3 regions of the Actinoplanes sp. NPDC023714 genome follow, and region 3 is predicted to be linked to each of the others. Evidence: riboswitches for the same ligand, from Rfam matches in the RefSeq annotation. Region 3 holds a riboswitch; each other region holds the start of a gene.

Region 1 (10,201 bases), on a different contig from region 3:
CCGGCCGCGAGCAGACCGCGGCGTGACTTCAACACGTGTCCGTCCTCGTTCATCGGGGGGGCTGGCGCAGCTCACCATATAGCCATCTCGATGCAGCGGGGACCGCTCTGAGCAGCAATTCCGTCGTTCAGACGGTAGGGGTAGGCCGTTCTGGTGACAGAACGCCCACAACTCTCGACAGAGCGTATTCACCTCGTCGCGGTACGAAGTTTTTCGCACCAGTTCGAGAAAGAGGCAAAGACGCAGAAGCCTCTTTCTGGATCACGGTTTGGACGTCTCCGGACCAAGGCCGCGAGTCATGTGGTAAAACCTACTAGACCAATGGAGTATATATGAGAAGGAGAACGTCGATGACCGCCGTCGGAGTCCGTCTCGACCATCTCGCCGTCGCGCAGCACTACGCGGCCTCGCCCGAGCGGTGGCCGGTGGCGCCCCGCTTCGACCCGGCCGAGCGGTGGTACCACCGGCTCGCGGTCGCCGACGACTACGAGGTATGGCTGCTCACCTGGCTGCCCGGGCAGGGCACCGAGATCCACGACCACGGCGGGTCGGCCGGCGCCTTCCACGTCTTCCGGGGCACCCTCGTCGAGGACACCGTGGCGAACGGCCCCGGCGGCGCCCGGGTCGCCTCGCGCGAGCTCGGCGAGGGCGCGGGCCGCCGGTTCGGCGGGCACCACGTGCACCGGATGACGAACCTCTCCACCCGGCCGGCGGTCAGCGTGCACGTCTACGGCCCGGCGCTCACCACCATGACGAAGTACCGGCTCGGCCCCGCCGGCCTCGAGGTGCTGACCGTGGAGCGGGCCGGCGCCGAGTGGTGAACCCGGATCACTCCGGGTAGACGACCCCGGAACGGCCGCTGTAGAGGTGCCGGGACCCGTCGACGTTGTAGCCGGTGTTCGGCGCGTCGAGCCAGACGATGTACGCCGCACCCGGCGTGAGCCCGGTGAGCGTGGTGCTGACCGTGCAACCGGTGCCGGGCGCGACCGCCTTCCACACCGGCTCCGGCTGCGGGCCGCTGACCAGCTCCTGCGGCACGGCCGCGACCCGGTAGTCCGAGCTGTACTGGGTGGGCCACTCGACCTTGAGCGAGCCCGCGCCGGGCGTCACCTCGACCGGGATGAGCACCGGCTCGGTCCGCGGCCAGATCTTCGTGCAGCTGGGGTCCGGCGCCGGCGCGGAGACCGTCGGGTCGGCCGTCGCGACGGCCTTGCCACGCGTCGGCACCGGGCTCGGGGTGGGGTCGCCGGCCGCCAGGCGCATCCAGTCCTCGCTCTCCACCGGCGCCGTCGCGGTGGCGCCCGGCGAGTCGCCGCCGAGGCCGAGCGCGGAGCACCCGCCGAGCAGCAGCGGCAGTGCGGTCAGAGCCATGGCCAGCTTGATCTTGCGCATCCGTCCCCCAGGTCGATGTCCCCTACTGATCGACGGCGGAGCCGGCGTTCTTAGGCGCAGATCGGTAGCAGGCGGTGACCGGCCATCTCGAGCTCACCGTCGTGGACGTGCACCGGGGTGTTGATGCCCGACTCGTCGTGCAGCACCACGTCGGCGCCGTCGATGTCGTAGGTGCCGCGGGCCGCCTGACGGCGCCCGGCGACCTCGCCGGCGTACGTGCCGTCGGTGTGCAGGCGCAGCTGGACCACGCCGTCGGCGCTGCGCCAGGCGCCGACCACCGCGGCGCCCGTCACCACCTTCGGGGCGGTGCCGGACGGGCGCGCGGTCAGGTCGGAGGCGCCGCCCATGGCGATGGCGAGGAGGGCGGCGGCGTCGAGCACGGTGAAGTCGACGCGGGGCTCGCAGGGGGAGGTCATCGGCACGGCTTTCGGACGTCGGTCGGGTCGACCCCTTCCTTCGGCCGCGGCGCGGCGCGGACCAGCCAATCCCCGGTTGCGATCCGGTTGGTTACGCGGCGGCCTTCAGTGCGCCGGTGACGGCCTTCGCGAGCTGTTCCAGGTAGTCGTCCCCGATCGGCTCCCGGGCGATCGCCAGGCGCCAGTAGAGCGGGCCGAGCATCATGTCGACGGCCAGGCCCGGGTCGGTGCCCTCGGGAAGTTCGCCGCGGGTGACCGCCTGACCCACCAGCTTCTCGGCGAGAGCCTGCTGGTGCGTGCGGAGCGCCCGCTGCAGGGTCTCGGCGATCTGCGGGTTGCGGGCCGCCTCCGCCATCAGGTCGGGGATGATCTGGGACGCGATCCGGTGCTGGAGCGCCCGGCTCACGATCATCATGAGCAGCTCGAGGTCGCCGGCGAAGCTCCCGGTGTCCGGGAGCGGCACCTTGCGCTCGGCGACGTCCGAGACGATCTCCATGACCATCTCGAGCTTGTTGCTCCATCGCCGGTAGATCGCGGTCTTGCCGACCCCCGCACGGCGGGCCACCGCCTCGATGGACAATCGGCCGTAGCCGACTTCCGCCAACTCGTTCATCACCGCGTTGCGGATAGCAACGGTGATGTCGCCTCGGAGCACCGCCGCTCCGGCTGGTGCGCGCTTAACTGTCGCCACAGAGTCACTATAGCGCTACGACGTAACGGTTGCGTTCCGCCGTTTGGTCAGCTACCGTCACAGCCACGTCGATACGAACCCGTTCCAACGGAGACGGTGAACGCCTGTCATGCTTGTCAGCTGTGTCCTCGCGCAAGCCACCGGAGCCCCCCGCCTCCGCCGGGCCGACTAGATCGGAGCACCATCCCATGCCAGAGACGGCGGTCGCCGAGACCGGCACCGAGCTCTCGCCCAAGGAGCTCGCTCGCCGGCACGGTCTGACGGCGTCCGGGCGGCTTCCCAGCCTGCCCGAATACACGCGTCAGCTCCTCTCGTACCGGCACTTCATCCAGTCGCACGCCAGCGCGAAGATGTCGTCCTCGCTCGGCAGCACCAAGCTCGGCACGGTGTGGCAGGTCCTCACGCCGATCATCAACGCCGCGGTCTACTACCTGATCTTCGGTGTGATCATCGGGACCAGCAAGGGCATCGACAACTTCCCGGCGTACCTCTGCATCGGCGTGTTCGTGTTCCAGTTCACGCAGTCGATCGTGCAGACCGGGATCAACGCGATCACCGGCAACCTGGGCCTGATCCGGGCGCTGCACTTCCCGCGGGCCAGCCTGCCGCTCTCGGCCGCCCTCGTCGAGATCCGCAACTTCATGGTGGCCCTGCTGGTGCTGATGGGCATCGTCCTGATCACCGGCGAGCCGATCACGGTCGAGTGGCTGCTGCTGCTCCCGCTGCTGGCGCTCCAGTCGCTCTTCAACACCGGCCTGGCCATGTTCATGGCGCGGTACGGCTCCAAGAACCGCGACATCAAGCAGCTGATCCCGTTCATCATGCGCTTCTGGATGTACGGCTCGGCCGTGCTCTACCCGGTGACCCTGTTCACCGAGAAGCTGGACGGCTGGCAGCTCGCCCTCGTCGAGGCGAACCCGATGCTCATCTTCATCGAGCTGTTCCGCCACGCGCTGCTGGAGAACGTCACGCTGGCCGGCACGCCGACCATGCTGTGGATCCAGGCACTGGCCTGGAGCGCGGTCGTCGGCATCGGCGGATACGTCTACTTCTGGCGCGGAGAGAAGGGCTACGGCCGTGGCTGACAACGAGCTCGTCCCGACCGTCATCGCGGACAACGCCCACATCATCTACAAGGTGCACAGCTCGGCCTCGCCGGGCAGCGGCAGCCCGCTCGCCAGCTTCAAGCGCCTGGTCACCAACACGAAGGCCGCCAACGTCAAGGAGGTGCACGCCGTCAAGGGCGTGAGCTTCACGGCGTACAAGGGCGAGGCCATCGGCCTGATCGGCAGCAACGGCTCGGGCAAGTCCACGCTGCTCCGCGCGGTCGCCGGCCTGCTGCCGGTCTCCAAGGGCGCGATCTACGCGGCCGGCCAGCCCTCGCTGCTCGGCGTGAACGCGGCCCTCATGAACGAACTGCCCGGCGAGCGCAACGTCGAGCTCGGCTGCCTCGCCATGGGCATGTCGCCGGCCGAGGTGAAGGCCAAGAAGGACGAGATCATCGAGTTCTCCGGCATCAACGAGCGCGGCGACTTCTCGTCGTACCCGATGCGGACGTACTCCTCCGGCATGGCGGCCCGGCTGAAGTTCTCGATCGCGGCGGCGAAGAAGCACGACGTGCTGCTGATCGACGAGGCGCTGGCGACCGGTGACGCCAAGTTCCGCCGGCGCAGCGAGCAGCGGGTGCGTGAGCTGCGGGCCGAGGCCGGAACGGTCTTCCTGGTCAGCCACAGCGAGCAGTCGATCCGGGACACCTGCGACAGGTGCATCTGGCTGGAGTCGGGGCTGATCCGCGCGGACGGCCCGACCGACGAGGTCATGCGCGAGTACGAGGCGTACATGCGGAAGTGAAAAAAGGGCGGGCCGCGAGGCCCGCCCTTTCCCGTCTCAGCGCACTTCTGCTCTAGCGCACCGACAGATGCACGTGGTTCGTGTGATCGCTGGATGGGTCGCCGCCCGCGCCGCTGTAGGACTTCCAGCCACTGCTCGGCAGCCAGATCCGGCGGTACCAGATCACGTAGAGCACGTCGAGCGCGTCCGCGTTGTTGATGAAGTAGTTCGCCAGGTTGGTGCCGTACGTCTTGCTCGCCCCGGTCGCGTCCCCGCCGAAGCCGTTCTTGTCGGCCGCGAAGTCACAGGCCCGGCCCTTCGGGTGCTCACCGCTGTTCTGCTCGCGGAAGCAGTGCACGTAACGCGTGAAGCCGTCGCTCTGGGCCTGCTTCAGGGCGTGCGACATGCGCGGGGTGATGCAGCCGCCGCTGGTCGGGTCGTTCACGGAGCAGCCGGAGCCGGAACCGCTCGGCGCCGGGTCGGCCTTGGCGCTGCCGCCGCCGTCGCTCGACGAGGAGGCGTCCGCGCCCTGGTTCGCCTTCTTCAGCGCCGTCTCGGCCTGGAGCTTCTTCTTCGCCATCACGTTGACCTGCTTCTGCTGGTCCTTCACGGTGGCGTCGATGGCGAGCTTCGCCTTGCGCTGCGCGTCGAGGGTCGTCTTGAGATCCTCGATCGCCTTGTTCTGGTCAGCCGCGACTGTCGACAGGATCATGGTCCGGTCGATGAAGCTGCCGGTGTCGCTCGCGTTGACCAGAGCGGACATCCCGCCGAGCCGGCCCGAGGTGTAGGCCTGGGCGGCGATCTCGTCGAGCGCCGCCTGCTGCGGGCCGACCTGCTCGTCCAGCTTCTTCAGGGTCGCGGTCAGCTCGGTCTGCTTCTGCTTGGACGTCTTCAGCTTCGCCTTCGCCTCGACGTAACCGCGGGAGGCGTCCTCGAGCTGCTCGACGAGAGACTTCGAGCCGCCCTCGCCGTCGTCACCGTTGTCGCCGGGGGCCGCGCTCGCCGGGGACGCCACGACCGCCAGCCCGCACACGGCGAGCAGCAGCCCCATGACAGCCGCCATCCGCCGCGCAGTCTTTCGCTGCACAGGTAAATTCCTTCCGTCGGCCGCCGACCGAGTTAGCTGACGGGTTCGGGACGAAGGAAATCCCTACCGCGGTTGCGGATTCACCCCGAGGAATATGTGGTTCCCCGGCTCGCCGCAGGGGGCGATTAGGCGGCGGTCCCCGGGTGGGAACCGCGTCCGACCATACCCACTCAATCGACAGATCGACAGTTCTCGTACGGTGCGCAATGGTGTGGCCACGCGAGGTGAGATGATTACGGAAAGTCGTTGTGCGGTAACAGTTTTGACCGTTCCGCGGTCCTGAAGCAACGCCATTCCTCAGGTAAACTCGGCGCCGGTCCTGCCAGGACGGCACCGCCCCCGAGGAGCCGGCAGGCCGCCGCCCAATCGTCGGAAGACGAGCCGGGGAACCAGGTCAGTGGGGTGAATCCGCCTTCGGGCGGTAGGGATCTCTTCCGTCCCGAACCCGTCAGCTAACTCGGTCGGCGGTGACAAGGAAGGAACTGTTGATGACCGCACGTCCCCGCCGGTGGCTGACCCTTGCCCTGGCGCCGCTCGTGGCCGCCACGGCCCTGCTCCTGGTGCCGGTGACCCCGGCGTCCGCGGAGCCGAGCGGCTCGTCCTCGACCGCCAAGGAGGACGATGACGACGCCTTGCTCTCCGATGTGATCGAGGCCTCGAACCGCCGTTACGTGACCGCCAAGGCGGCCGTGACGAAGTCCACCAAGGCGCAGGCCAAGCTCAACGTCGAGATCAAGGCGGCGGAGAAGCGGCGCGACGAGCTGATCCCCGAGGTCAACTCGATCGCCCGCGAGCAGTACGTCACCGGCAACCTGAGCGCCGTCGGCTTCCTGCTCGGCGCCAGCTCGTCGAACGACTTCCTGAAGAAGGCGATCTCCCTCGAAGAGATCAACAAGTTGCACGACGAGAAGCTCGGCGAGCTCAACGACGCTATCGCGACGGTCACCGAGAAGAAGGCCAAGCTCGACGCCGAGGTCAAGGCGCAGAAGCAGAACACCGCGCTGATGAAGAAGCAGAAGGACGCGGCGGAGAAAGCCCTGAAACTGGTCGGTGGCGACGCGCTCACCGAAGGTTTCGTGGTCGCCAAATCTCCGGTCGCCGCCGCTGCTCCGCGCAACTCCAGTGGCGGTTTCTCGGCGGAGGGCTGCACCGAGAACGACCCGACCACGAACGGCTGCGTCACCAAGCGCACTCTGCACATGTACAAAGAGGTGAAGAAGGCCGGCTTCGACATGTTCGTCGGCTGCCACCGCGACGGCGGGCCGTTCGAGCACCCCAAGGGCCGGGCCTGTGACTGGTCGCTGCAGAAGAGCGGATTCTCCTCGGCGCACAACGACAAGATGATGAAGTACGGCAACGACCTCATGGCGTTCCTGGTGCGGAACGCCGACAAGCTCGGCATCTACTACGTCATCTGGTACAAGAAGATCTGGTTCCCGGCCTCGGGCTGGAAGGCCTACCACGGCGTCAGCGACCACACCGACCACGTACACGTGTCGATGCTCTGAAAGCTCCTCGCGGCCAGAGACGAGAATGCCCCCGTCCGATCAGGACGGGGGCATTTCGCTGTGCCGCGGTCAGTGCGTGGCGCGGCGCACCGGCGCCCGGCCGTGCGGCTGGGCCGGCGCCGGGCCGACGTGGCCGGCCGGCGGGATCGCCATGGTCACCGGACGGACCTGGGTGACCTCGACCTCCTTGCCGTGGTGCAGCAGCGTGAGCCGGGCCGAGCCGCCACCGTTGCGCAGCGAGTACGTCACCTCGTCGCCGGTCACGCTGACCCGCAGCCGCAGGCCGCGCCAGAGCAGCGAGAACTCCATGTGGTTGATCCGGCTGGGCAGCCGCGGCGCGAAGCTCAGCTGGCCGTTGAAGTCACGCATGCCGCCCAGACCGGCGACCAGCGAGATCCAGGTGCCGGCCAGCGACGCCACGTGCACGCCGTCCCGGGCGTTCTGGTGCAGGTCGTGCAGGTCCATCAGGGCGGCCTCGCCCAGATAGTCGTGCGCCAGCTCCAGGTGCCCGGTCTCGGCGGCGAGCACCGCCTGGATGCACGCGGAGAGGGACGAGTCGCGGACGGTCCGCGCGTCGTAGTACGCGAAGTTGCGCTGCTTCTCCTCCGCGGTGAACGCGTCACCCCGGATGTACATCGCCATGACCAGGTCGGCCTGCTTGATCACCTGCTTGCGGTACAGGTCGAAGTACGGGAAGTTCAGCAGCAGCGGGTAGCCCTCGGCCGGGGTGTTCTCGAAGTCCCACTCCTGGAGCCGGGTGAAGCCCTCGCACTGCTGGTGGACGCCGAGCTCCTTGTCGTACGGGATGTGCACCGCGGCGGCGGCATCCCGCCACGACGCGGCCTCCTCGTCGTCCACCCCGAGCTTGCGGGCCAGATCCGGGTGACGCTTGCAGGCGTCGACCGCGGTCATCAGGTTCTGCTGCGCCATCAGGTTGGTGTAGATGTTGTCGTTGACCACGGCGGTGTACTCGTCCGGGCCGGTCACGCCGTCGATGTGGAAGCGGCCGTGCCGGTCGTGGTGGCCGAGCGAGCGCCACAGCCGGGCCGTCTCGACGAGCAACTCCAGGCCGACCTCACGCTCGAAGTCGTAGTCGCCGGTGGCCTGGACGTAGCGCCGGACCGCGTCGGCGATGTCGGCGCCGATGTGGAAGCCCGCGGTGCCGGCCGGCCAGTACCCGGAGCACTCCTGGCCGCGGATGGTCCGCCACGGGAAGGCCGCGCCCTGCAGCCCGAGGGTCTGCGCGCGCTCCCGGGCCAGGTCGAGCGTCGAGTGCCGCCAGCGCAGCACGTCGGCCGCGGCGGAGGGCTGGGTGTAGGTGAGCGCCGGCAGCACGAACGTCTCGGCGTCCCAGAAGGTGTGGCCGTCGTACCCGGGGCCGGTGAGGCCCTTCGAGCCGATCGGGCGCTTCTCGGCCCGGGCGCCGGCCTGCAGCGTGTGGAAGAGGCCGAAGCGGACCGCCTGCTGGACCTCGGCGTCGCCCTCGACCTTGACGTCCGAGTGGTCCCAGAAGGCGTCGAGGTATTCCTGCTGCTGCTGCACCAGGCCCTCCCAGCCGTCCAAACGGGCGCTCGCGAGCGCGGCGCCGACCTGGTCGCGCAGGGCGGGCAGCGAGCGCATGCTGGACCATCCGTACGCCGCCAGCTTGACCACCCGCAGCTTCTGGCCCGGCTCCAGCCGGCAGGCGACGGTGGTCCGCAGCCAGTCGGGGTGCCCCTCGGTGGTGATGGCGTGCCGGCCCGGCGTATCCACCAGGTGCTCCATGGCCGCGGCCATCCGCAGGTCACTGGCCTTGGTGCGGTGCACCAGGATGCCGCCGGTGCGCTGCTCCATCATCTCCTCGGCCTGCAGCGGCCGGTCCAGCACCGCGGCGACCCGGGGGTCCTTGCTCATCGGCGGCAGCTGCTCGTTCGCCACGAGCTCGGACTGGAGGATCAGCCGGGCGGCGCCCTCCAGCGGCTCCACCTCGTAGAGGAAGGCGACCACGGCCCGCTGTGTGAACGAGACCAGGCGTACGGTGCGCACACGGATGCCCTGGCCCGACGGGGACACCCACTCGACGATCCGCTCCAGCGTGCCGGCCCGCAGGTCCAGGCAGCGCTCGTGGGACCGCAGCTCGCCGTAGCGGACGTCGAACGGCTCGTCGTTGACGAGCAGGCGCATCAGCTTGGCGTTGGTGACGTTGACCATCGTCTGGCCGGACTCGGGGAACCCGTACCCCGCCTCGGCGTGCGGCAGGGGCCGCAACTCGTAGAACGAGTTGAGGTAGCTGCCGGGCAGGCCGTGCGGCTCGCCCTCGTCCAGGTTTCCGCGTATCCCGATGTGGCCGTTCGAGAGTGCGAACACCGACTCGGACTGGGCCAGCAGGTCCAGGTCGAGCCGGGTCTCCCGGATGTGCCATGGGTCGACGGGGTAGGCCCGTTCACGGATCACGGTCGTGCCTCTCGGTACTGAATATGAGGTCTCAGAGAAGTTCGGAAAGATCGGTGACGACCACGTCGGCACCGTGTTCACGCAGCGCCTCGGCCTGGCCGACGCGGTCGACGCCGACGACGAGGCCGAAGTCGCCGGCCCGGCCGGCCTCGACGCCCGCCAGCGCGTCCTCGAAGACGACGCAGGCCGCCGGGTCCGCGCCGAGGAGCTTCGCCGCGTACAGGAAGGTGTCCGGCGCCGGCTTGCCGGGCAGGCCCTGCTCACGGGCCACCACGCCGTCGACGCGCACCTCCAGGAGGTCGGCGATGCCCGCCGCCACCAGGACGTCCCTGCAGTTCGCGCTCGCCGACACCACGGCCCGGCGCAGGCCGGCCTCCTTCGCCGCCTCCAGGTACGCCACCGATCCGGGGTAGACCTGAACGGCTCCTTCGGCGATCTTCTGCAGCACGAGCATGTTCTTGCGGTTGCCGATGCCGTTGACGGTCTCCAGGTCGGGAGTGTCGTCGGGGGTGCCCTCGGGCAGGGTGATGCCCCGGGAAGCCAGGAAGGTACGGACGCCGTCGGCACGCTGCCGACCGTCGACATAACGGTGATAGTCGGAGCCCGAGTCGAATGGGACGAATGGCTGACCGTGACGTCCCGACCACGATTCCAAGAACGAATCGAACGTCTGTTTCCACGCCGCGTTGTGCACCAGCGCGGTCTGCGTCAGCACGCCGTCAAGATCGAAAAGGCAAACGGTCACCGTTGAAGGAAGTCCGAGCACGCGCCCAATGTAGCCGGACGGGAAGCGGGACGAGAGCGGAAGGGCACCTTCATATTTCCTTGGTGGTTCACAGGTCGT
Region 2 (10,201 bases), on a different contig from region 3:
ATGCGTAGTGCCTGGAACGTCCTTTTTGCGGGATTTCCACCCGTTCGGCGCGCGGCGGCCGGGATCGCTTCCTTGATCAGTTCAGCCAGCCGTGCGGTCGACGTGATCCGCGCTTTCGCCCGCTCCCGCACGATCGCCTGCACGACCCGGGGCGCGAACTTCTCCTCGCCGTACTGCCGCAGGATCCGGACCAGCTCGCCCGGCTCGTAGCCGTTCACGACCTCTTCCGCGGTCACGCCCCGGGACTGGTCCATCCGCATGTCCAGGGGAGCGTCCTGCGAGTACGCGAACCCGCGGTCCGCCTCGTCCAGCTGCAACGAGGAGACGCCCAGGTCGAAGAGCCCGCTGTGGATCGCCGGGATGCTCAGCTCGCCGAGCACCCGCGGCAGTTCGTCGTAGACGGCGTGCACCAGATGTGTCCGGTCCGCGAAGCGGGTGAGCCGGTGCCGCGCGTGAGCGAGCGCCTCGGTGTCCCGGTCGAGCCCGATCAGGACGACGTCCGGGAACCGCTCGAGAACCGCCTCGGCGTGCCCGCCCAGACCCAGCGTGAAGTCGACGTGAACGGCGCCCGGGAGCGCCAGCCCGGGAGCGAGCAGCTCGAGACAGCGCTCGAGCAGCACCGGCACATGCGTGCCCCGCGGCTCCCCCATGACGACCCCCATAGCCTGCCCATTCACGTGTCTCACCTACGGTGTTTCCCTTACTCGGCCGACGATTTCGGCCCGGCCGCCTGTCCGTACCGCCAGATCCCCATCCGCTCTGCCCGGCGCCGGCGTGGCCGGCCCGGACACGCGCCTGGCGCCGGGGAAGAGGCGCCAGGAGCGGGAGCGGCTGGAGATCTCGCAGTACGGCGGCAGTGGCGTCCGGGCCGTGGTGCGGCCCACCGAGGTGCCACGCCTACAGTCCGCCGGGCAGCACCCCCTCCTCGATGTCGGCGAACTCTTCCTCGCTCGCCGTGAGGTAGTCGTCCCAGGACTGCTTGTCCCAGATCTCGACCCTGGTGCTGGCGCCGATCACCACGAGGTCGCGGCCGAGGCTCGCGTATTCCCGCAAGTGCGCCGGGATCGTCACCCGGCCTTGCTTGTCGGGAACCTCGTCGTGGGCGCTGGCGAAGAACACCCGGCTGTATGCCCGGGCGGCCTTGTTCGTCACCGGCGCCTCACGCAGCTGACCGGCGAGCCGCTGGAACTCCGGCATCGGGAACACGTAGAGACAGCGCTCCTGCCCTTTCGTGATCACGACACCTCCCGCCAGCTCGTCACGGAACTTCGCCGGGAGGATCAGCCGGCCCTTCTCGTCCAGGCGCGGGGTATGCGTGCCGAGGAACATCGGCCAACCCCCCTTGCCGTGGCGTCGCGTTCCTTCGCGGTGGAACGGTCTCGCCTGTCAACTCGGGCCGGCAGTCCCGGTTCGGTTCCTCGGTCCTGCCACTGCGCCCCACTCTACTCCACTTCCCTCCACCTGCAACCCGAATGGAGCCGCTCGCGAGGCCTTTTCGCGGACGAATCCCCAGTTCACAGGCGGTGGGCCGGAGTGGAGGGCCAGACCATGATCGACGACGTCTGGTTTCCGACATCGACCCCAGCGAGTCCGATAACTCCGCGTTCACACTGTGGGAGCCCTCCCGTTTCGCTCCCCGTGGAGGGAAGTGGAGGCGCCCGGTGGAGCGAAGTGGAGCCCTCCGGTGGGGTGAAGCGGGCCGCCGGGCCGGAAGGTGGGGCCCGCCGCGGGCGGGCGGCCGGGAGGGCGGGCACGCCGCGGGCGGGCAGCCGGGAGGTCGGGCACGCCGCGGGCGGGCAGCCGGGAGGGCGCGGGCCCGCCGGGGGCGGGAGGCTGGGAGGGTGAGGGCACGCCGGGGCCGGCGGCGGGTCGCGCCGGGGGAACGTGGCCGCAGGTGTGGTGCGCCACGGGACGGGCGCTGATGCGGTCGGGGACGCGGTAGGTCGTACAGAAGAAGGTCCTGAAGAAACGCCTGTGGGGCGTGACCCAGGCGATCGGGTCACACCCCACAAGGCGTTCGAACTCCAGCCGGCGCCACCACGCCGCCCGGCTCTTCCTTACTTACTACCTACTACTAGGCGACGAGACGCCGCACGACGTAGTTCTTGCTCCAGATCTTGTGCTTGCCGACGCGGGCGCCGGTGTGCGGCGAGTCGTAGATGTAGCCGTTGCCGGCGTAGATCCCGGCGTGGTAGCCGTACGACCCGTTGCGGAACACGATCAGGTCGCCGACCTTCTTCTTGCTCTTGGCGACCTTGGTGCCGTACTTCTGCTGCGAGTTCGCCTTGTGCGGCAGCTTCTTGCCCGCCGCCTTCTTGTAGACGTACTTGGTGAAGCCCGAGCAGTCGAAGCGCTTGGGGCCGGCCGCGCCGTACTTGTAGAGCGAGCCCTTGTGCTTCTTGGCCTCGGCGAGGATCTTGGCACCGCTGGCCTTGACCGTGATCTTCACCTTGCCGGTGGAGGCGCTGCTGTAGCCGGAGCCGGTGAAGAGCGTGCGGACGTAGTACGTGTTCTTCGGCTTGTACGTGAGCGACACGGCACCGCTCTTGGAGGTCGCCGTGTCCCACGTCCGCCACTTGCCGCCGACCAGGCCCTGGAGCCGGACCGTGCCCTTGGCGACCTTGCCGGTGCGCGGGTCGATGACCTTGGCGGTCACCTTGAGGGTGGAGCCCCAGGGGAGCTTCCGGGTGCTGGCCTTGGCGGTCAGCTTGGGCTTCACCGTGGCGGCCGCCTGAGTGGCGGCGACCGTCTTCACGACCGGCGCGGTGCTGGCAGCCGCGGCCGCGGGGGACGCGGTGGCGACCAGCTGGCCGGCGCAGAGGCAGAGACCCAGAGACAGTGCGACAGTGCCGGCGCCGCGAGAAGACATGCGGCGGCCACGGCGCGAACTGTGTTCGTGCACGGTAGAGAATTCCCTCCGGCACGCCTGCGAGGTTAGCTGTCGGGTTCGGGCGGGAAGGTGTGCCCGGTCGCGGGAGGCGACTTCACCCCGAGGCCGATGTTGAGCGGTACCGGCCGGAAATGGTTCCCCCGTCCCTGCCCCCGAATGCCTTTGTGGTTGAACCGATGGAGCAGTGGTCGCACCGTCCAACCCGGGGCAGGGCTCGGCGTGAGCCGTCCGGTGCGAGCCGGGCGGTTGTGCCCGGCCCAACCTTGGTACCTGACGTTCCGCATGATCGTTAGCGCCGAAAAAGTCACGCAGAGTGATTGGCACAAATGTAGGTGTCCGGTTTGTTACCGGCCGGAGACATTTGCCACCACGGAGGGGAACCGGGTGCTCACTCATGGTCGAAAGTTACGGGTGAAACAGAACACACAATTGCCGGAGGATCAACCTCACACCTAGGTCAAAACGTCGGGAGCACCACAAACTCCGAGCGCACGTGATCTTGACCGGTCGGCAACTCGACGTAACCTTCCGGTCCGGTACCCTCGCTGGCGTGACGGACGGGAAGATGCCTCTCATCGCCAAGGTCGCGACCACTGCGTCGAAGACCGCGGCGGCGCTCTCCAGGGCCGCGGGACGCGGCGACGGTTCAGTGATCGGCGGCTGGATCGGCCTCAAGATCGACCCTGACCTTCTGGCCCACCTCTCGTCCGGGCGCGCTGTCGCGCTCGTCTCCGGGACCAACGGCAAGACCACCACGACCCGTCTCACCGCGGCCGCCGTCGGCGTCCTCGGCCGGGTCGCCACCAACTCGTTCGGCGCCAACATGCCGACCGGCCACACCTCGGCGCTGGCGAAGGAGGGACACACCCCGTTCGCCGTGCTGGAGGTGGACGAGCACTACCTCCCCCAGGTCATCGAGGCCACCAGGCCCAAGGTGGTGGCGCTGCTCAACCTCTCCCGGGACCAGCTGGACCGGGCCAAGGAGGTGGCGATGATGGCGCAGCTGTGGAAGGTGGCGCTCGCCAACCACCCGAGCATCAAAGTCGTGGCGAACGCGGACGACCCGATGGTCGTCTGGGCCGCGAGCAGCAGCCCGCAGACCACCTGGTTCAGCGCCGGCCAGCGCTGGCTGGACGACTCGTTCGTCTGCCCGGAGAGCGGCCACCCGATCGAGCGGCAGAACGGCGACTGGTGGTGCACCGGCTGCCCGCTGCGCCGCCCGCGGCCCGGCTGGCAGGTCGAGGACGAGGGCGTCATCGACCCGCGCGGCGACTGGCACCTCGTGAAGCTCCAGCTGCCCGGCAAGGTCAACATCGGGAACGCGGCGACCGCGCTCGCCGTCGCGGCCGAGTTCGGCGTCCGCCCGATCGAGGCACTCCCCCGGCTCGCCCGGGTCACCTCGATCGCCGGCCGCTACGCGCAGGTCGACCGGGACGGCCGCAACATCCGGCTGCTGCTCGCCAAGAACCCGGCCAGCTGGCTGGAGGCGTTCGACATGGCCGAGCAGGCGCCGACACTGCTCTCCATCAACGCGCGGGACCCCGACGGCTTCGACACGTCGTGGCTCTACGACGTCGACTTCTCCCCGCTGCGCAACCGCCCGGTGCTGATCACCGGCGACCGCGCCTACGACCTGGCCGTCCGGCTCCAGGTGAACCAGGTGCCGTTCCGGCACGTACAGAGATTCGACGAGGCGCTCGCGGCGGTGCCGCCGGGCCGTCTCGAAGTGATCGCCAACTACACGGCGTTCCAGGACATCCGAGCGGAGTTGGACCGTGTCAACTGAGAGCCTCCGGATCGTGTGGATCTACCCCGATCTGCTGTCGACCTACGGCGACCGGGGCAACCTGCTGATCCTGGCCCACCGGGCGGCCGCGCGCGGCATCCCGGTGGAGACCTACGAGGTCCGCTCCGACCAGCAGATGCCGACCACTGCCGACATCTACCTGATCGGCGGCGGCGAGGACGGCCCGCAGGCCCTCGCCGCGCAGCGCCTGATCACCGACGGCGGTCTGCACCGCGCGGTCAATCAGGGTGCGGCCGTCCTCGCGATCTGCGCCGGATATCAGCTCTTCGGGCACTCATTCTTCGCAAAAGGGGCGAAGTGTCAGGGTCTCGGTTTGCTCGACATAACCTCGGACCGGGGCGTCACCCGGGCGGTCGGAGAGATCCGCGGTGACATCGACCCGCGGCTCGGGCTGCCGCCCCTGACCGGGTTCGAGAACCACGGTGGGCGCACCCATCTCGGCGCGCACGCCGCGCCGCTGGCCCGGGTCACCGCCGGGATCGGCAACGACGGCCAGACCGAGGGAGCGTGGGCGGGGAAGATCCTCGGAACGTACTCCCACGGCCCGGCGCTCGCTCGCAACCCAGCGATAGCCGATCTGCTACTGCGCTGGTCAACGGGCGCGGATAGGCTTGCGCCCCTGGATGACACCTGGGCCGACCGGCTCCGGCAGGAACGGCTCGAGGCCGCGAGCGCAGTTTGACTTTGTTCTGAACCGACGACAGTTGGGGCGGTACGCCTGCATGACCGACATCCTGATCGCTGCACGCCCTCAGGACGCCGTTCCTTTCTCATGGAAGCGCCGTCTCATCCGCTTCGGCTCCCTCGGCGCCGTGGTGGGCGCTCTCGCGATCGCCGCCGCCACGCTCCCGCTGCGGGAGATCGGCGCGAGCGTCGAGACCCTGGGTGCGGTCGCCCCCGCCGCCGTCGCGGTGGTGGGCGGCCTGCTCCTCTCGGTGCTGGTCCCCCGTACCGCGATCACCCTCCTCTGCGGCCTCCTGCTGGGCGCCGCGACGGGCGCGATCGCCGCCCTGGCCGCCGCCATCATCGCGGCGACGGCCACCTACTACGCGGGCCGCTGGGCCGGCCGCGGCGCCCTGAAGGCCCGCGCCGGCAGCAAGCTCGACCGCCTCGACGGCTGGCTCAACCGCCGCGGCCTGGCCGCCGTCCTCCTGGTCCGCTTCCTCCCGCTGGCCCCCTTCGGCCTGGTCGGCTACGCCTACGGCACCACCTCGGTCTGCCGCAAGCGCTACCTCCTCGGCACCACGATCGCCGCCATCCCCTCCACGGTCACCTACGCCGTCATCGGCGCCGCCGTGGCCTCCCCGGGCTCGATGAACGCCGCCACCCTGGCCCCCGCCGCCATCGGCTTCGCCATCTCGACCGCGATCGTGCTGCGCTGGCGATACACCGCGCGCCGGGCCTGACCCCTCCTTTTCCGTACGACCTACCGCGTCCCCGACCGCATCAGCGCCCGTCCCGTGGCGCACCACACCTGCGGCCACCTTCCGCCGGCGCCCGTAGCCGCCGGCCCCGGCGGTTCGTGGCGCTCCAAGCACCGTCACCCATCCATTTCGCCGAGCGGCCCCTTCACCGGCTGCACACCATGGCTGTCCAGCGCCCGTTTTGTGAACCACACGCCGCAGCCGGACTCGTCCATTCGCTTCGGCTGCACCACAGAGCGACAAAACGGGCGGCGACCCGACACTGGCGTACAGCCAGCCCCGACTGGCTGCACATAAGCGTGACAAAACGGGCACCGAGACAGCCGTGAAGCGCAGCCGGCGGGGACGACATCTGCCGGCTTCTCGCGTATGCGAGGCGAGCTGTATCCCATTGCTGTCCGGCGCCCGATTTGTGAACCACGCGCTGCAGCCGGCTCACGCTCCTGCGGCTTGGATCGGCCGGGGATCGCTCCCCGATCGGCCGCGAAATCACCGCAATCGCACCGGCCGGCATGGTCGATCTCAGTCGGCGCACCGTTGTGGCTCGCTGACCGGGCGCGGATCGGCGCTGCGGGTGAGGCACCCACGACTCGGAGACGGTGAGAGGGCGGGGCGCCGGAACAGCGCCCCGCCCTCTCGGACCGTTCATCGGTCAGCGGGCTCGGGTGAGCAACCTCCGCGGACTGAAACGGGTCGCCGCGTCGCGGAGGCGGGTCGCTGCCTCGGCGGCTCGGGCTGACTGCTCGGCGATGCCGAGACGCCAGCTCAGCAGGACCGACGGGGGCAGGAGGGCCGCTCTCGCCCTGGTGCGGAACGAGGCGGTGCCGGACAGGCCGGCGCGGACCTGGCGGAGTGCCGCGGTGAGCTCGGCGCCCTGGAGGGGCAGGCGGGCGTAGCGGGCGCGCTCCTCGGCCCGGCCCAGCAGCGACGCGGCCTCGGCCGATTCGCCGTTGAGCAGGGTGTCCTTGACCAGGCGGCGGGTCGTCACCCGGGGGGTCTCGGTGGGGTCCACCGGCACCCGGAAGTCGACCATCGTGTCGATCAGCTCGTCCCAGGCGGCGTGCGCGTCCTCGCGGGCGCGGGCCGACTCGGTCGTCACCGTGATGTCACTGATCGCCCCGCCACCACCGGGCGTGGTGGTCACGACCGGGGCCGGGACGCCCGCCGTGGCGGCGTGCCGCCGGCGGCGGAGCAGGACCCGGAGGAACGCCGGGATCAGCAGGATCGCCAGGACCAGCGCGATGCCGGCCGCCACGAACAGCGGCATCCACGAGCCGTCGTCCGGGACGACACCCTCGTCGATGCTGGAGGTGGCGCCGTCGTTAGCCTGCTCGGGACGCTCGGCGCGGCCCGGAGCGGCCGACGAGCCGGTCCCCGGTACGGCAGCGCCGGTGGAGCTGGACGGCTCCGGCTCGGGACGCTCTACGTCCGGCGCCCACGAGGAGCGAGCCGAACCCGTGACGCTGCTCGCCGGGGTGGCGTCGAACGGCACCCAGCCGAAGCCGTCGAGGTAGACCTCGGTCCAGGCGTGCGCGTTCCGGTTGGTGATCTGGTAGGTGTTGTCGTCGAGGGCGGTGCCCCGGGTGAAGCCGAACGCCACCCGGGCCGGGATCCCGGCGGCCCGCACCATCCACGCCATCGCGGCCGCGTACTGCTGGCAGTAGCCGACCTTGTTCTCCAGGAACGCCGCGATCTCCGAGGCGTTGCCGCTGTTCTGGGTGGCGAGGTTGTAGCGGAACCCGTTCTTCGAGGAGAACGAGTCGTAGATCGCCCGGACCTTGTCGTACTGGGTTTCCTCGCCCTCGACGAGCTCGTCCACCTTCGCCTGCACGGCGTCGTCCTGCGGTGCCGCCGTGTATTGCCGGCGCAGCGGGTCGTCCTCGGGCAGCGGCTCGGCGGTCCGCAGCTGCGCCGCCGTGTAGCGCGGGCGCAGGTAGCTGACCGTGTATTTCTGGTCGCCGGTCGTCGAGCGGCCGGAGTAGATGACCTGCTGACCGGCGTCGTACGACCAGTTGCCCTTGAGCCCCTGCACGCCCGTCGCGGAGGTGTAGACCGGCAGCATGTTCTGCCGCAGCGCGTCGGCGACCTCGATCTCGGCCTGGTATTCGGTGTAGTTCGCCCGCTCGGTGGACGCCGCGTTGCCCGGGTTGGGCAGGCCCTCGTTCAGCGACTGGCCGCGCGGCGAGGTGTTGCCGAAACCGTCGGCGTTGAGTATGTCGGCCACGGCGAACCGCAAGTAGAACGGCTCCCGCTCGTTCGTCCGCACCTTGATGATGTTGACGGTGGCGTTCTGGTTGAGCTGGCCGCTGAGCGCCGCGAACAGGTTGATCCGCCCGTTGCCGGTGCCGCCCGGCCCGGCGCCGAGCCCGCTGCCGCTCTGCGTCCACTTGGTGAGCAGGCCGCCCGAGACGGTCGGCACGGCGAGCGGCAGCAGCACCGCCACGAGCACGCCGACGACGCCGAGGCGGCGGCCGGCCGAGGCGAGCGGCGAGGGCTCCCAGACGTCCACGTCACGGCCGTCGCCGGTGAAGCGGCGGCCGAACCGGCGGACCCGGTCGACGTTGTCGGCGACGAGCAGCCACATGTAGCCGATCGCGCCGATGATGAACGGGAACACCGGCACGCTGTCGAGGTAGACCGCGACCGGGATCGAGTAGATCGCCAGCATCGGCAGGCCGGCCAGTGCCGGGCGGCGGAAGACCGCGGTGAGCAGGTCGACCACGATCGCCACGGCCCCGATGCCGAGCACCGCCACGAAGAGCAGGCCGTCCCGGTCCGGGACGGGCACACCGTACGACCGGGTGTCCTCCCCGGCCTGCCGGATCAGCTCGGCGAAGTGGGTGAAGGTGGCCGGCTGCGGGATCAGGATCTCTTTGCCGCTCGGGAACAGCCAGGTCAGCGCCAGCAGCAGCGCGAGGACCATGAGGCTCCCCTGCGCCCAGGTCGGGAACCGCAGGGTACGGGCAGCGACCGCCGCGCCGGCGATCAGGATCACGGTGAGCATGGCCTGGAACAGCCAGGTCCACGTATCGAAGATGGACGACAGCGGTGCGGCCGCGAGAAGTGTCGCGGCCGCCGCGATCAGTCCGAGACGGCGGCGCCCGGTCACCGGATCACCCCGCCCACGGTCTCGGCCATGGCCGCGCGGTAGGCGAAGCCCTGCGACCCGCGGGCCACGGCGGGCCAGAGGGCCGGCAGCGTGTCGCCGTGCGTGACCGGCACCGATTTCCAGCCGCTGCGGACCAGCGCGAGCGAGGCGGCCGCGTGCTCGCGGTCGGACTCCTGCCGGTCGCCGTTGGTCATCGGCACCCAGGTCGTGCTGTCGATGGCGAAGCCGATGCAGCTCGCGCCGTTGGCCCGCAGGCCGGCCAGCACCTCCGCCTCGGCCACCGTGAGCGCGCCGAACAGACCGATCACGAGACCGCCGTCGGAGCGGCGCCGGACCTGGTCGACCAGCACCGAGACGTCACCGGTCTGGCTGAGCTTCACCTCGGCCAGGTTGTCCAGGATGATCCCCTCCCCGCCGGCCTCGGACGCGTCCAGGTCGATCCCGGAGCCGGTCACCAGCCGGAGTTTGTAACCCTGCTGGCGCAGGTGCATGGCGATGCTGGCGGCGGCGGAGACGGCCCACTCGAAGCTGGCGGTCGGTCCCTCGCCACGGTGGGCGTACATCCGGGTGTCGAGAACCACCGTCGCCCGGCTCTCCCAGGGTTGCTCCTCCCGCCGGACCATCAGCTCACCGGTCCGGGCCGTCGAGCGCCAGTGCACCCGCCGCAGGTCGTCGCCGCGCCGGTATTCCCGGGTGGCGGCGTCGTCCTCGCCGTGCACCGCGACCGACCGGGCCCGGCTCTCGCCGGTGCCCGCGTACTCCCCGGCGAGCCGCACCCGCGGGAGCGGGCTGACCTGCGGGATCACGATGAGCTTGTCGACCGAGGGGAACGAGCGGGTCAGCTCGCAGAGACCGAACGGGTCGGTCAGCCGGATCATCAGCGGGCCGATCGGGTAGCGCCCGCGCACGTCGGCGCGGACCGTGTAGGCCACCGAGCTCGCCTGCTGGGCGCCGAGCCGCTCGAGCACGAC
Region 3 (10,201 bases):
CCTTGCTTTCCGGCCGCGGTCCTGGCCGGCGCCGGTCCACTCTCAGCCGAGTCCGACCATCTCGACAGCACGCTGAACGGCGGTCCGAGGGCTGGTGAGCACGGGCAACCCATCAAGCAACCCGGCGGCCGGAGTCATGCTCGCCTGAGCCAGCACAACAGCATCAACCCGCCCGGCAACCCCGCGAACGAATTCGGCGACCACCTGGTGATAGAGCTCGAATTCCCCGTTCTCAAAATGCACCCAAGCGTCCCGGCAGAGCGCAGAAACAACGGTGACCGCTTTGCCGGAGCGAGAAGCACTCTCCCGAAGCAGAGCAATGGTCGGCTCCAGAGTCGATTCAACGGTGGCCACCACAGCGATCCGCTCACCCATACCAACCGCAACCTCAGCCATGGGCCGATCCACCCGAAGCACAGGCACCCCGACAGGGCCCTCCGACTCCCAGCAGCCCCCGACCCACGCCGAACCCGACCCCCGACCCGCGCCGCTCTTTGCGTGCGCCGCGCCCGTGCCGCTCATCGCGTGCGCCGCGCCCGTGCCGCTCATCGCGTGCTCCGCGCCCGTGCCGCTCATTGCGTGCTCCGCGCCCGCGCCTTTCGGCCCATGCCCGCGCTCCACCTCGCCCGCGGAGCGCTCCCGGCCTGCGCCTTTTCTCGCACCCCCACGATCCCCGCCGCTCGATGCCTGCTCGGCGACCGCCCCGATGGTCGAACAAGTACAAACGATCAGGTCGGCGCCAGCGGCTTCCAGCTCGCCCAGCCGCGCCCGCGTGCGATCCGCGATCTCAGGCGTCACCCCATCGACCCGGGCGTCCGCGAGCAGCGACGCGTCCACCACATGCCGCACCGCCCAGCCCGGCGCCAACTCCGCCATCAACTGCTGGAACGTCTCGACATGAACATCCGCCGTGTGCAGAAATCCGATCGTGGGCATCGGCCCAGTCTCGCAGCAATCAGTCGTACGCCACTGTGGCCTCGGGAACTCCCCGCGCCCGCGCCACCTCCGCAGCCTCCTTCTCGGCCTCCTTGCGCCGGGACGCGGACAACCCGTCGAACAGGCTCACCGTCAGGTCGACCCGTTTCCGCCCGGCCATCCGCGCCCGCCAGACCCCGGCGATCTCCCCGTCGACGAGCAGAACGCCCGGATTGCCCAGGACCCGCCACACCTCCTTCTGCGCGGCCCGGTCCGGAACCAGCAGGTCACGATCGCGCGCCTGTAACAACGGGTCCATGCCAGGCAGCCAGCGCACACCCTTGACCGGCTCGGCTGTCTCGAGCGCCGCCATCTCCGACTCGGGCAGCCAAGCCTTCCGGCCGTCGACCCGGACCTCCACGAGATCACCGGACGGCCACACCTTGCGGATCTCAGCCGCGGAACCACCCAGATACTTGGCCACCTCGCCCGGCCCGGCCGGCCCGAGGAACCGCAGGTAGTTCGCGATGATCCCCTCGATGCCCGCGTTCACGGCAGGCACCGGCGGAGCATCCTCGATCGGGCCGAGCTGCGCATCCTTGCCCCGCGACAGAACCTGCACACCACCGGCGAGACCCGCTTGCTGCCAGACATGGCCCGCGATATGTCGCGCTTTGCAAGACCTGCATTCGTACGTCAATTCGACGGGCACCCGCCTACTAACCTCGGTGCTGGCCGCGCCCCTGGCGATCGGACCGGTGACCACCTCACGCAACGCCTCGGCCGTAGCCGTGAACGCCCGAATCCCGAGCGCAACACCATCCGGAATCTGCCCACTCTTGATCCGCGAACGGGCATCCTCCTCGCTGAGCGGCCACAGCTGCCCACTCAGCGCCAGCAGATCCTCACGTCGATGTAGATGCGGCGCCCCGCGTGCGGCCCACACCGCGATCAAACGCTCGTCGGCCGGCTCCGCACTGGTCCGAGCGGTGAGCGCCACCTCAGCGGAGTCAGGCATGTACTGCTGAACACCGAGATCCAGCACCCCCAAATCGGCAGGCTGGACATCGACGCGCCGGTCCAGTCCAAGCGCCCTCACCCGGAAAGCCATAACCCGTGCACGATCCACACTGACCATGCGCCCTCTCCATTCACCGACCGTCGGAGCGCTGCCTGCCTTTTCTCAGGTGCGACGACCGTACCGCCGGGCTGCGACATTTCTCAGCCGTTCCTGCCGCGTCCCGGAGCGCCCGTCGACGTATTCCCACGTGTCCAGCGTGGTGGGCCCATAGGGTCCTTCCTGGTGGATCGGCGGTTCACCGGTCAACCAGTACCCGCATCGCCGCGCCACCGCCGTGCTCGCCACGTTCGCCGGGTCGATCCGCAACAGCAGCCGGCGAAGCCGCAGCGTGTGGCACGCATAGCCGGACAGCATCGACAGCGCTCCGGACGCGAGCCCGCGCCGCCGAAAGGGCCGGCCGATCAGGTACCCGAGCTCCGCCTCCCGCAACTCCGGGTTCACGGCGAAGAGCAGCACCTCTCCGACCGGTCGTCCACCATCCGTCGTGATCGCGAGCTGAATCCGGCTGCCGTTGGCGCGTCCCTGCTGGGCCCGCTTCAGGTAGGCGCGACCCGCATCGGCGTCGAATGGTGACGGCATCGGCGTCCACCGCGCGATCTCCGGTTCATCCAGCAGGCCGACGAGATCGTCCAGGTCGTCCGGACGCCACTCGCGCAGGACGATGCCGGTTCCCGTCAGCCTCAGCGGATAGGGCAACGGGTCGGCGGTCACCTTCCGAATCCTGCCCACAAAGGCCCGGTCGGTGCTAGTCGCGATCGATATCCAGTCGGCATGTCGATACCGCTCTTGACCAGCGCTCAATAACGATATGCCCTCCTTTGTCAGATCTTCATCCGTACGCCGCCAGCACCCTGGCACCGCGCTCACATCGTTCCGGCGTGCCCGGCCATGGGTGCGCCCTCCGGCGTCGTACTGCTTCGGCATGATCAGCTCATGAGGCACGCACCCGGACACTGGGCCGTCTACAACGCGAACCAATCCACTCGCCCAGTACGCGAACTGTGCCGCCAAGCCATGGCCCTGACCGACTCGGTTCCGAGCGCCAGCCCACGGAAGCGAGTCGCTGTCGATCTCGGCTGTGGCGCCGGCCGGGAGACCGCTGCCCTGCTCACGGACGGCTGGCGGGTATTCGCCCACGACAGCGAGCCCGGAACCGAACTTCGTCTCCTCCGCACCCTCGGAGGCAGGCACCCCGCGCTCACCGTGCGCGTGTGCGCCTTCGAGGACCTGTCAGAACTGCCGGCCGCCGACCTGATCTACGCCGGATACTCCTTGCCCTACCAAACGCGTACCTCCTTCGATCGCCTGTGGACCCTCGTGCGCGCCGCCCTGCGACCCGGCGCCCGCCTGGCCGTGAACCTCTTCGGCGAACGCGACTCGTGGTCCGGCGATCCCACCATGACCTTCCTGTCAGAGGGCGATCTGCGAGCCCTGCTGACCGGACTCGAGGTCGAACACTGGCACGAGGAAGACGCCCCCGGTCCCGCCTTCAGCGGCCCCAAGCACTGGCACGTGTTCGACGTGATAGCCCGCAATCCGCTGTGAACTTTTGATCCGTCGCTGTCTCAGCGACCGCAACTCCTGCTTTGCGGCAATCCGGCTCCGTGCTCAGAGCTTTCGTGCCGTGATCTCCATGCCGGCGGTCCGGAGCCGGTCCACCAGCGCGTCGCCGATGCCTGTGGCCGGGGTCAGCACCCCGCCCTCAGACTTCGGCAGCTTCTCTCTGTCCAGCGCCAGGGCGAGCGCGGCCTCGCCGAGCATCACCGCTGTCGCCGCGTAGCCCGGGTCGCCCTTCGCCCGGAATCGTGCCGTGTATCGCGTACCGGTCGTCGTCGTGGTGAAGACGTCCATCGTGAAGTGCCCGGACTTCTGTCTCTGCTCGCTCGGCCCGGTGCCGGGTTTCGGGAGGACCCGGTCCAGGACGTAGCGGACCGGCGGCACCGCCAGGCCGACAAACAGCCCGCCGAGCGCGACCTTCGTGCCGATCGCCAGCACGGGGGAGAGCGGCGAGGTGCCGACGCTCATCGCCTCGCGGTACCGGAACCGCCGGCCGTACGCCCAGCCGCGCAACGCATTGCTGCGCCGCACCACGCGCGTGTTGTATGACGCCATCACGAACGGCGCCAGGTGTCCGCGCAGCGAGGGATCCACTTCGGAGGCGGGCATGGTGACCATGTCCTCCTGCCGGCCGAGATCGGGTTCGGCCTGCCGATCCGGGCTCAGCGAGTAGGGGCTGGCCCCGATCCGCCGAAGTCCGCGGTCCTTGCTCATCACGTCAACCTGGTACCGCATCGAGTCGATCGTGCCGCCGCTCACCCCGCCACGCAGGCTGGTCACCACCAACGTCGTGTCGGTCAGCTCGCCCGCCTCGTCGGCCTGTACCTGCGAATGCAGCACGTGGACGCCGATGTCGGAGGGAATCGAGTCGAATCCGCAGGAGTGCACGATCCGCGCACCCGTACTGCGGGCGAGCTCGTGGTTCTCGTCGATGCTGTCCCGGGCGAACAGCACCTCGCCGGTCAGGTCGACATAGTCCGTCCCGGCTTTGGCGCAGGAATGGGCGAGAACCCGGCCGTACTTCGCATATGGCCCGGCTGTCGTGATGACCACCCGCGTCGAAGCGGCCATCGTGTCGAGCGCAGCAGCGTCGGTGGCGTCGGCGACCACGAGTGGCCAGTCGACCTTCAGCCGCTGACGGACTGCTTCCAGTTTCTCCGGCGACCGTCCGGCCAGGGCGATCCGTGTGCCCGCCGGCGCGAATCCGGCGAGGTGCCGTGCGACGAGGACACCGACAAAACCCGTGGCGCCATAGACGATCACGTCGAACTCGCGCGCTTGATCGGTCATGGCTGCCGATTGTGCACCCTCGGTGGAGAGTGCGCAGCACATAGCGAACCTCCTGGTAGGCGGGTTGGCGAAAATCTGACGAGTTATCCATACAAGCTCGGATCAAAGGGCTAATTTGGGTTAACAGCAGCACCGGACCGGTTCCAGGCGTAGCGCGCCATCGGTTCGTTGACATTCAGTCGGCAGCCCGCCAGGAGCGGGCACCGTGGCCGGAACGCCGAATCCTGCCGCCGACCACGGATCACAACTCAAGGCATGGAGCGGGGGACCCAAGAGTTCCTCGGCGCTGACGCGTCTTGGGGTGAAGCCGCCCAATGCGGCCGGGCCACTCTGCCCGAACCCGACAGCTGACCTCGCAGGCGTGGAGGACAACTGAAATGGTGCAAATCCGAAAGCAGGTCAACCTGGCGTTCGGTCTAGCCGTCGCTGGTCTCGTCGGTTCGGTGGGCCTGCTGGGCGCCGCCGCGCCTGCGCAGGCCGTGCCGGCCGACGTGAACTGGGACGCCGTCGCCCACTGCGAGTCCGGGGGCAACTGGCGCATCAACACGGGAAACGGGTATTACGGCGGCCTCCAGTTCAGCCGCAGCACGTGGCGTGCCTACGGCGGTACGCGTTACGCCCGGACCGCGAATCAGGCCACGAAGGTCGAGCAGATCCGTGTGGCCGAGCGTGTGTTGCGTGGACAGGGAATCGGCGCTTGGCCGCACTGCGGCAAGCGAGCGAACGTCAAGGTGAGCCGCAAAGCGGTTCGTAAGTCTCCGGCCCGTGCGGCGCGCTCCACCGCTGCTCGCACGGTTCGCACCGCAGCCGGCCGTAGCGCAGCTCTGGAGAGCGCTTCGGTCAACTCGCGGTCGGCCACGCGCACCTATGTCATCCGCAGGGGCGACACTCTCGCGCGCATCGCCGACCGGCACGACATCGCCGGTGGGTGGCGTGCTCTTTACCGCGCCAACGACGACGTCCTCCGTAACCCTCACCGCGTCTACGTCGGTCAGCGGATCAGGCTTTAGGAGCGGGCGAAGGAGACTCCGGGCGTCCCGCTCGGGGCGCCCGGACGGTCGGTCACTCGGGTCGCCGGAACTCCGGCTGGTCGAGCACGCGCAACCAGGTACCGTCGGGCTGTCGTCGTGCGACCTGAGCCCGCGCGCCCGAACCGTCGCTCGGCGGCGTGGACGTGAGAGCCAGGTCGCCACTGATCAGCGTCGGAAGCGGCGGCTCGGGCTCGAACTCGGGCATGTGGGGCAGCAACTCGGCCCATAGTTTGCGGATCGCCTCGCGGCCACGCGTCTGGCCGCCCGGCGGGTATGCCATCACTGCATCCTCCTCATATAAGAGAGCCAGGCCGTCGGCGTCCTTCGCGTTTGCACGCTCGACGAACAGCCTGGTCAGGTCTTCGGGTCGGTGCGCTTGCTCGGTCATGGCTTCAGCGTTCCGCAGGGCACGCCACAAGTCCAACGCATAGTTCTTCTGGCAATCAGTAGAATGACTCATGGACTTGCGTCAGCTCGAGTACTTCGTGGCGGTCGCCGAGACGGCCAACTTCACCCGCGCCGCGGAGCGGGTGCACATCACCCAGTCGGGCGTGAGCGCACAGATAAAGGCGTTGGAGCACGAGCTCGGCGCCCAGCTCTTCGACCGTTCGGGCCGCGTCGCGCGCCTCACCGACGCGGGTGAGGCGGCACTGCGGCACGCCCGCGCGGCACTCGACGCCGCAGCCGATCTGCGCGATGCGATCGATGACGTGTACGGGCTGGTCAGAGGGCGCCTCCGGATCGGCATGGTGATCGGATGCGAGGTGGCGCCCTTTTTCGATGCTTTCGCAGCCTTCCATCGCGAACATCCCGACATCGACGTCGAACTGGTGGAGGCGAATTCCGGCGAACTCGTGGCCGGCGTTCGTTCCGGCGACCTAGATTTGGCGCTGGCCGGGCTGGCAGGTGAGCCTCCCGAGCACCTCGCGAGCCACGTGATAGTCAGCGAACGGCTCGTCGCGCTCGTCCCGCCGGACAGCGCGCTCCTCGGCCAGGAGATAGCGGGCCGGGCACGCCTCCCGGTGACCGCGCTGCCCTCGTACCCGATCATTTCGCTGCCGGTGGGAACCGGCATCCGTGACGTGCTCGATCAAGCCCGCGCCGCGCTGGGTGTTGATCTTTCCGTCGCTCTCGCGGCCACCTCGCCGGACACCGTCGCCGGCCTGGCTCGCCGCGGGCTCGGCGTGGCGGTCCTCAGCGAGTCGATGGCCGCCGCCTATCCCGACCTGACCGCGATTCCGATCGACGGCATCGAGATACCCGCGCTGCTGGCATTGGTCTGGCAGGACCGCAGCAGCCCGGCCCTGGCAGCGTTTCTGCGCCATTGCCGGGCCGTCTTTTGACAAAACCATAGAGAGGTACGCCGAAGAACAGTCCCCTCCCGGATGGGCCGGGAGGGCGGCAGAGGAAAGTGGTGCCCCCGGTAGGAATCGAACCTACGACACACGGTTTAGGAAACCGATGCTCTATCCCCTGAGCTACGAGGGCGCGAAGCGTCATGTTACCCGACCTTCCCGCCGCCATGAGCGAGCACCGCTGGCGTCGTCAGGGCATCTCGACGTCGAAACGGTACCGTTCTATGATCATGCTCCCTGCGCGGTGATCAACCCGCCGGGTCCGGGGGAGGATTCACATGACACTTTCTGCCTGGCTGGCCCGTGCCGGCGTCACCCTGCTCGCGACGGTGTCCGCCGGTCTGATCGCGGCGCCCGCCCAAGCGGCCTCCGCCGGGGTCGTGGCGGTCGTCGGCAAGACCACCGTGGAATACAAGGCGGCGACCGGCGCGAAGAACAAGGTGGTCGTCACGCGGTCCGGCCGGACCGTCACGATCGACGATCGGGTCGCGGTCAAGGCCGGCAAGGGCTGCAAGAAGGTCAAGGGTGACAAGACGAAGGTCCGCTGCAGCCTGTCGAAGTCGCCGACGCGGGTGCGGGTCTACACCTACGACCGCAACGACTCGATCACCAACAAGACCGGTGTGCGGATGACCGCCGACGCCGGCACCGGCAACGACCGCCTGACCGGAGGATCGCTCGGCGACCGGCTGTCCGGCGGCACCGGGAACGACTACATCGACGGCCGCTTCGGCAACGACACGATCTACGGCGGGACCGGCAACGACACCATCCACGGCTGGGCCGGGAACGACACGCTGCGCGGCGGCGACGGCACCGACTACCTGTTCGGTGAGGAAGGCAACGACAAGATCTACGGCGAGGCCGGATCCGACAACCTGGACGGGTACCAGGGGCGGGACTACCTCGACGGTGGCTCCGGCAACGACTCCCTGACGGGAGACGAATACACCGAGGGCACCGCCGCCGACGTCATGCTCGGCGGTTCCGGGACGGACTACGTCAACTACGGCGCCTACACCAAGTCCATCACCGTCGACCTGGACGGATCCCGGGGTGACGACGGCCTGAGGGGCGAGGGCGACACGGTCGGCGCCGATGTCGAGAACATCGCCGCCGGGTCGGGCAACGACCGGCTCACCGGAAACGCGGCGAGCAACACGATCCAGGCCTACATCGGCGACGACGTCGTCTACGGCGGCGCGGGCGACGACTGGCTGTTCGGCGACGACGGCCGGGACAAGGTCTACGGCGGCGCCGGTGACGACTGGCTCGAGGGCGCCGACCGGCCCGACGTGGCCGACCGCCTCGACGGCGGTACCAACGGCCCGCGCGGCGACGAGTGCGTCGCCGGCAAGCGCGACACCGTGGTCGGGTGCGAGCGCTGACAGAAGTTGACTGCATGACGGGCGGTTGAGGGGTTCGAGCACCGCCTGATCCGGAACGATCAAGGCCGTGACCTTCGGGAATGAGGGTCACGGCCTTGCGGGTTCCTGGCTCGTGGATGCCATCGCGGACGCGCTGGCGAGCGCCGAACAGCTCGTTATGCTTCCGTTATCTCGATGTCAGAACCAGAGGCCGATCACGCGCATCGCACCTGGTGACAGGACTGCTGACTTCGAGAACCACGAGGCGGAGTGATGCGACGCAGGGCTCCCATCGCCGGGATTGTGGCGATCTCTGCGCTGGCGAGCGGGTGTGGCGGCCCGGAACGGCTCGACGGCCAGGCCGCGCCGGTTGGTGTGGTCCAGCCGGGCGAGGCGAGTGCGACCGCGAGTGCGACCGCGAGTGCGACGGCGAGTGCGATGCGGGCGACAAATACGGATAAGTCGCCATCGTCGAATGCGAGCGCGAAGTCGGCTGCAAGAGCGACCCTCGGGCCTGCCGGCCTCGGCAAGCTCAAGCTCGGCATGACCGCCGCCCGGGCCGAGGCCACAGGCCTGGTGACCACAGTGGATCTCGGAGAGCGCAACGACAGGTGCAACGCCGACTACGTGACCGAGGACGAGGCGCCCGTCTTCCTCTCTACGGAGCTCGGCATCGCGTCGATCACCGCCTACGCCGGGCTGGCCACGCCGGAGGGAATCGAGCTCGGCAGCACGGCCAAGGCGGTCAAGAGCGCATACCCGGACTGGCGCAGCCTCACGGACGAGGGCCTGACCGGGCGCGGCTGGGCGAAGGTGCCCGGCAACGGCAAGGCGTACTACAACATCTCGATCACCGACGGGGAGGTCAGCTACCTGCAGCTCCAGCTGCGGGAGCAGGACTGCTACGAGTGATCGAGCCGGAGGGTTCGCAGTACGTCATCGGTGCGGTCGGTTCCGTCCACCTGTGTGATCTGCAGGTAGACGCCGTCGAGGAGGACCTCGGTGTAGGCCGCCTCGCATCCGGTCCAGCGTTGTGCGACCCCGGTACGGCCGGCAGCGACCACCCGGCGTTCGGGCAGGCGTGTGCAGTTCCCATGCGACGGGGGTGTGGGACCTGCCGACTCGGTGAAGAGGCCTGCGAAGACGCCGGGTGCGTCGCTGTCGGCGAGGTCGGCGGAGACGCGGAGGCCGGGACGTTCCCCGGCCGGGGTCTCCCATCCACTGTCGCGCAACTGGAGGGCCCACTGTTCCGGAACGGACACGGAGATCGTTCCGGTGCGGTCGGCGACGCGTACCCAGCCGGGCGGGGTGCCGCCGGGCACGGTGGCGCCGGCCGTCGTGGTGAGGGCGGCGAGCGGCAGCACCACCCAGGAGGCGTGCCGGATCCGGCGGGTCTTGGGCGGCACGTCGAGGGCGGCCGCGAACGCGGCGGCGGTCGGGAACCGGCGGGAACGGTCGGCGTCGATCGCCCGCATCACGACGCGATCGAGCTGGCGCGGGATGCCGGGGCGCAGCTTCGACGGCGTGATCGGGGCACGCAGTGCCGGGGTTCGGCCGGTCAGCATCTGATACGTCATCGCGCCGATCGCGTGCACGTCGGCGCGC

What was found. Region 3 has a riboswitch for cyclic di-AMP ahead of AB0G10_RS30110 (transglycosylase family protein). Riboswitches for the same ligand answer to the same signal wherever they lie in the genome.
Region 1: linked by a shared signal. The riboswitch ahead of AB0G10_RS37070 (hypothetical protein) and the one ahead of AB0G10_RS30110 (transglycosylase family protein) in region 3 are both predicted to bind cyclic di-AMP.
Region 2: linked by a shared signal. The riboswitch ahead of AB0G10_RS20445 (NlpC/P60 family protein) and the one ahead of AB0G10_RS30110 (transglycosylase family protein) in region 3 are both predicted to bind cyclic di-AMP.

The regions. Positions count from the first base shown of each region.
Region 1 is NZ_JBFAAR010000012.1:51,717-61,917, forward strand. Features, by position in the region: gene AB0G10_RS37035 (neprosin family prolyl endopeptidase) at 1-35, opposite strand, end outside; gene AB0G10_RS37040 (cysteine dioxygenase family protein) at 351-821, shown strand; gene AB0G10_RS37045 (hypothetical protein) at 829-1,392, opposite strand; gene AB0G10_RS37050 (Atu4866 domain-containing protein) at 1,443-1,808, opposite strand; gene AB0G10_RS37055 (TetR/AcrR family transcriptional regulator) at 1,900-2,499, opposite strand; gene AB0G10_RS37060 (ABC transporter permease) at 2,688-3,584, shown strand; gene AB0G10_RS37065 (ABC transporter ATP-binding protein) at 3,577-4,350, shown strand; gene AB0G10_RS37070 (hypothetical protein) at 4,403-5,416, opposite strand; cyclic di-AMP (ydaO/yuaA leader) riboswitch at 5,422-5,558, opposite strand; cyclic di-AMP (ydaO/yuaA leader) riboswitch at 5,766-5,900, shown strand; gene AB0G10_RS37075 (hypothetical protein) at 5,905-6,924, shown strand; gene AB0G10_RS37080 (glycoside hydrolase family 65 protein) at 6,994-9,357, opposite strand; gene AB0G10_RS37085 (beta-phosphoglucomutase family hydrolase) at 9,389-10,123, opposite strand.
Region 2 is NZ_JBFAAR010000004.1:235,116-245,316, reverse strand. Features, by position in the region: gene rsmH (16S rRNA (cytosine(1402)-N(4))-methyltransferase RsmH) at 1-662, opposite strand, end outside; gene mraZ (division/cell wall cluster transcriptional repressor MraZ) at 898-1,329, opposite strand; gene AB0G10_RS20445 (NlpC/P60 family protein) at 2,075-2,869, opposite strand; cyclic di-AMP (ydaO/yuaA leader) riboswitch at 2,909-3,076, opposite strand; gene AB0G10_RS20440 (MurT ligase domain-containing protein) at 3,456-4,676, shown strand; gene AB0G10_RS20435 (glutamine amidotransferase) at 4,666-5,379, shown strand; gene AB0G10_RS20430 (VTT domain-containing protein) at 5,420-6,103, shown strand; gene AB0G10_RS20425 (DUF3488 and transglutaminase-like domain-containing protein) at 6,774-9,230, opposite strand; gene AB0G10_RS20420 (DUF58 domain-containing protein) at 9,227-10,201, opposite strand, start outside.
Region 3 is NZ_JBFAAR010000008.1:32,813-43,013, forward strand. Features, by position in the region: gene AB0G10_RS30085 (hypothetical protein) at 43-936, opposite strand; gene AB0G10_RS30090 (crosslink repair DNA glycosylase YcaQ family protein) at 956-2,053, opposite strand; gene AB0G10_RS30095 (GNAT family N-acetyltransferase) at 2,099-2,707, opposite strand; gene AB0G10_RS30100 (class I SAM-dependent methyltransferase) at 3,011-3,541, shown strand; gene AB0G10_RS30105 (saccharopine dehydrogenase NADP-binding domain-containing protein) at 3,605-4,843, opposite strand; cyclic di-AMP (ydaO/yuaA leader) riboswitch at 5,049-5,220, shown strand; gene AB0G10_RS30110 (transglycosylase family protein) at 5,221-5,853, shown strand; gene AB0G10_RS30115 (nuclear transport factor 2 family protein) at 5,906-6,262, opposite strand; gene AB0G10_RS30120 (LysR family transcriptional regulator) at 6,333-7,217, shown strand; tRNA gene AB0G10_RS30125 (tRNA-Arg) at 7,287-7,362, opposite strand; gene AB0G10_RS30130 (calcium-binding protein) at 7,508-8,617, shown strand; gene AB0G10_RS30135 (hypothetical protein) at 8,900-9,508, shown strand; gene AB0G10_RS30140 (serine/threonine-protein kinase) at 9,499-10,201, opposite strand, start outside.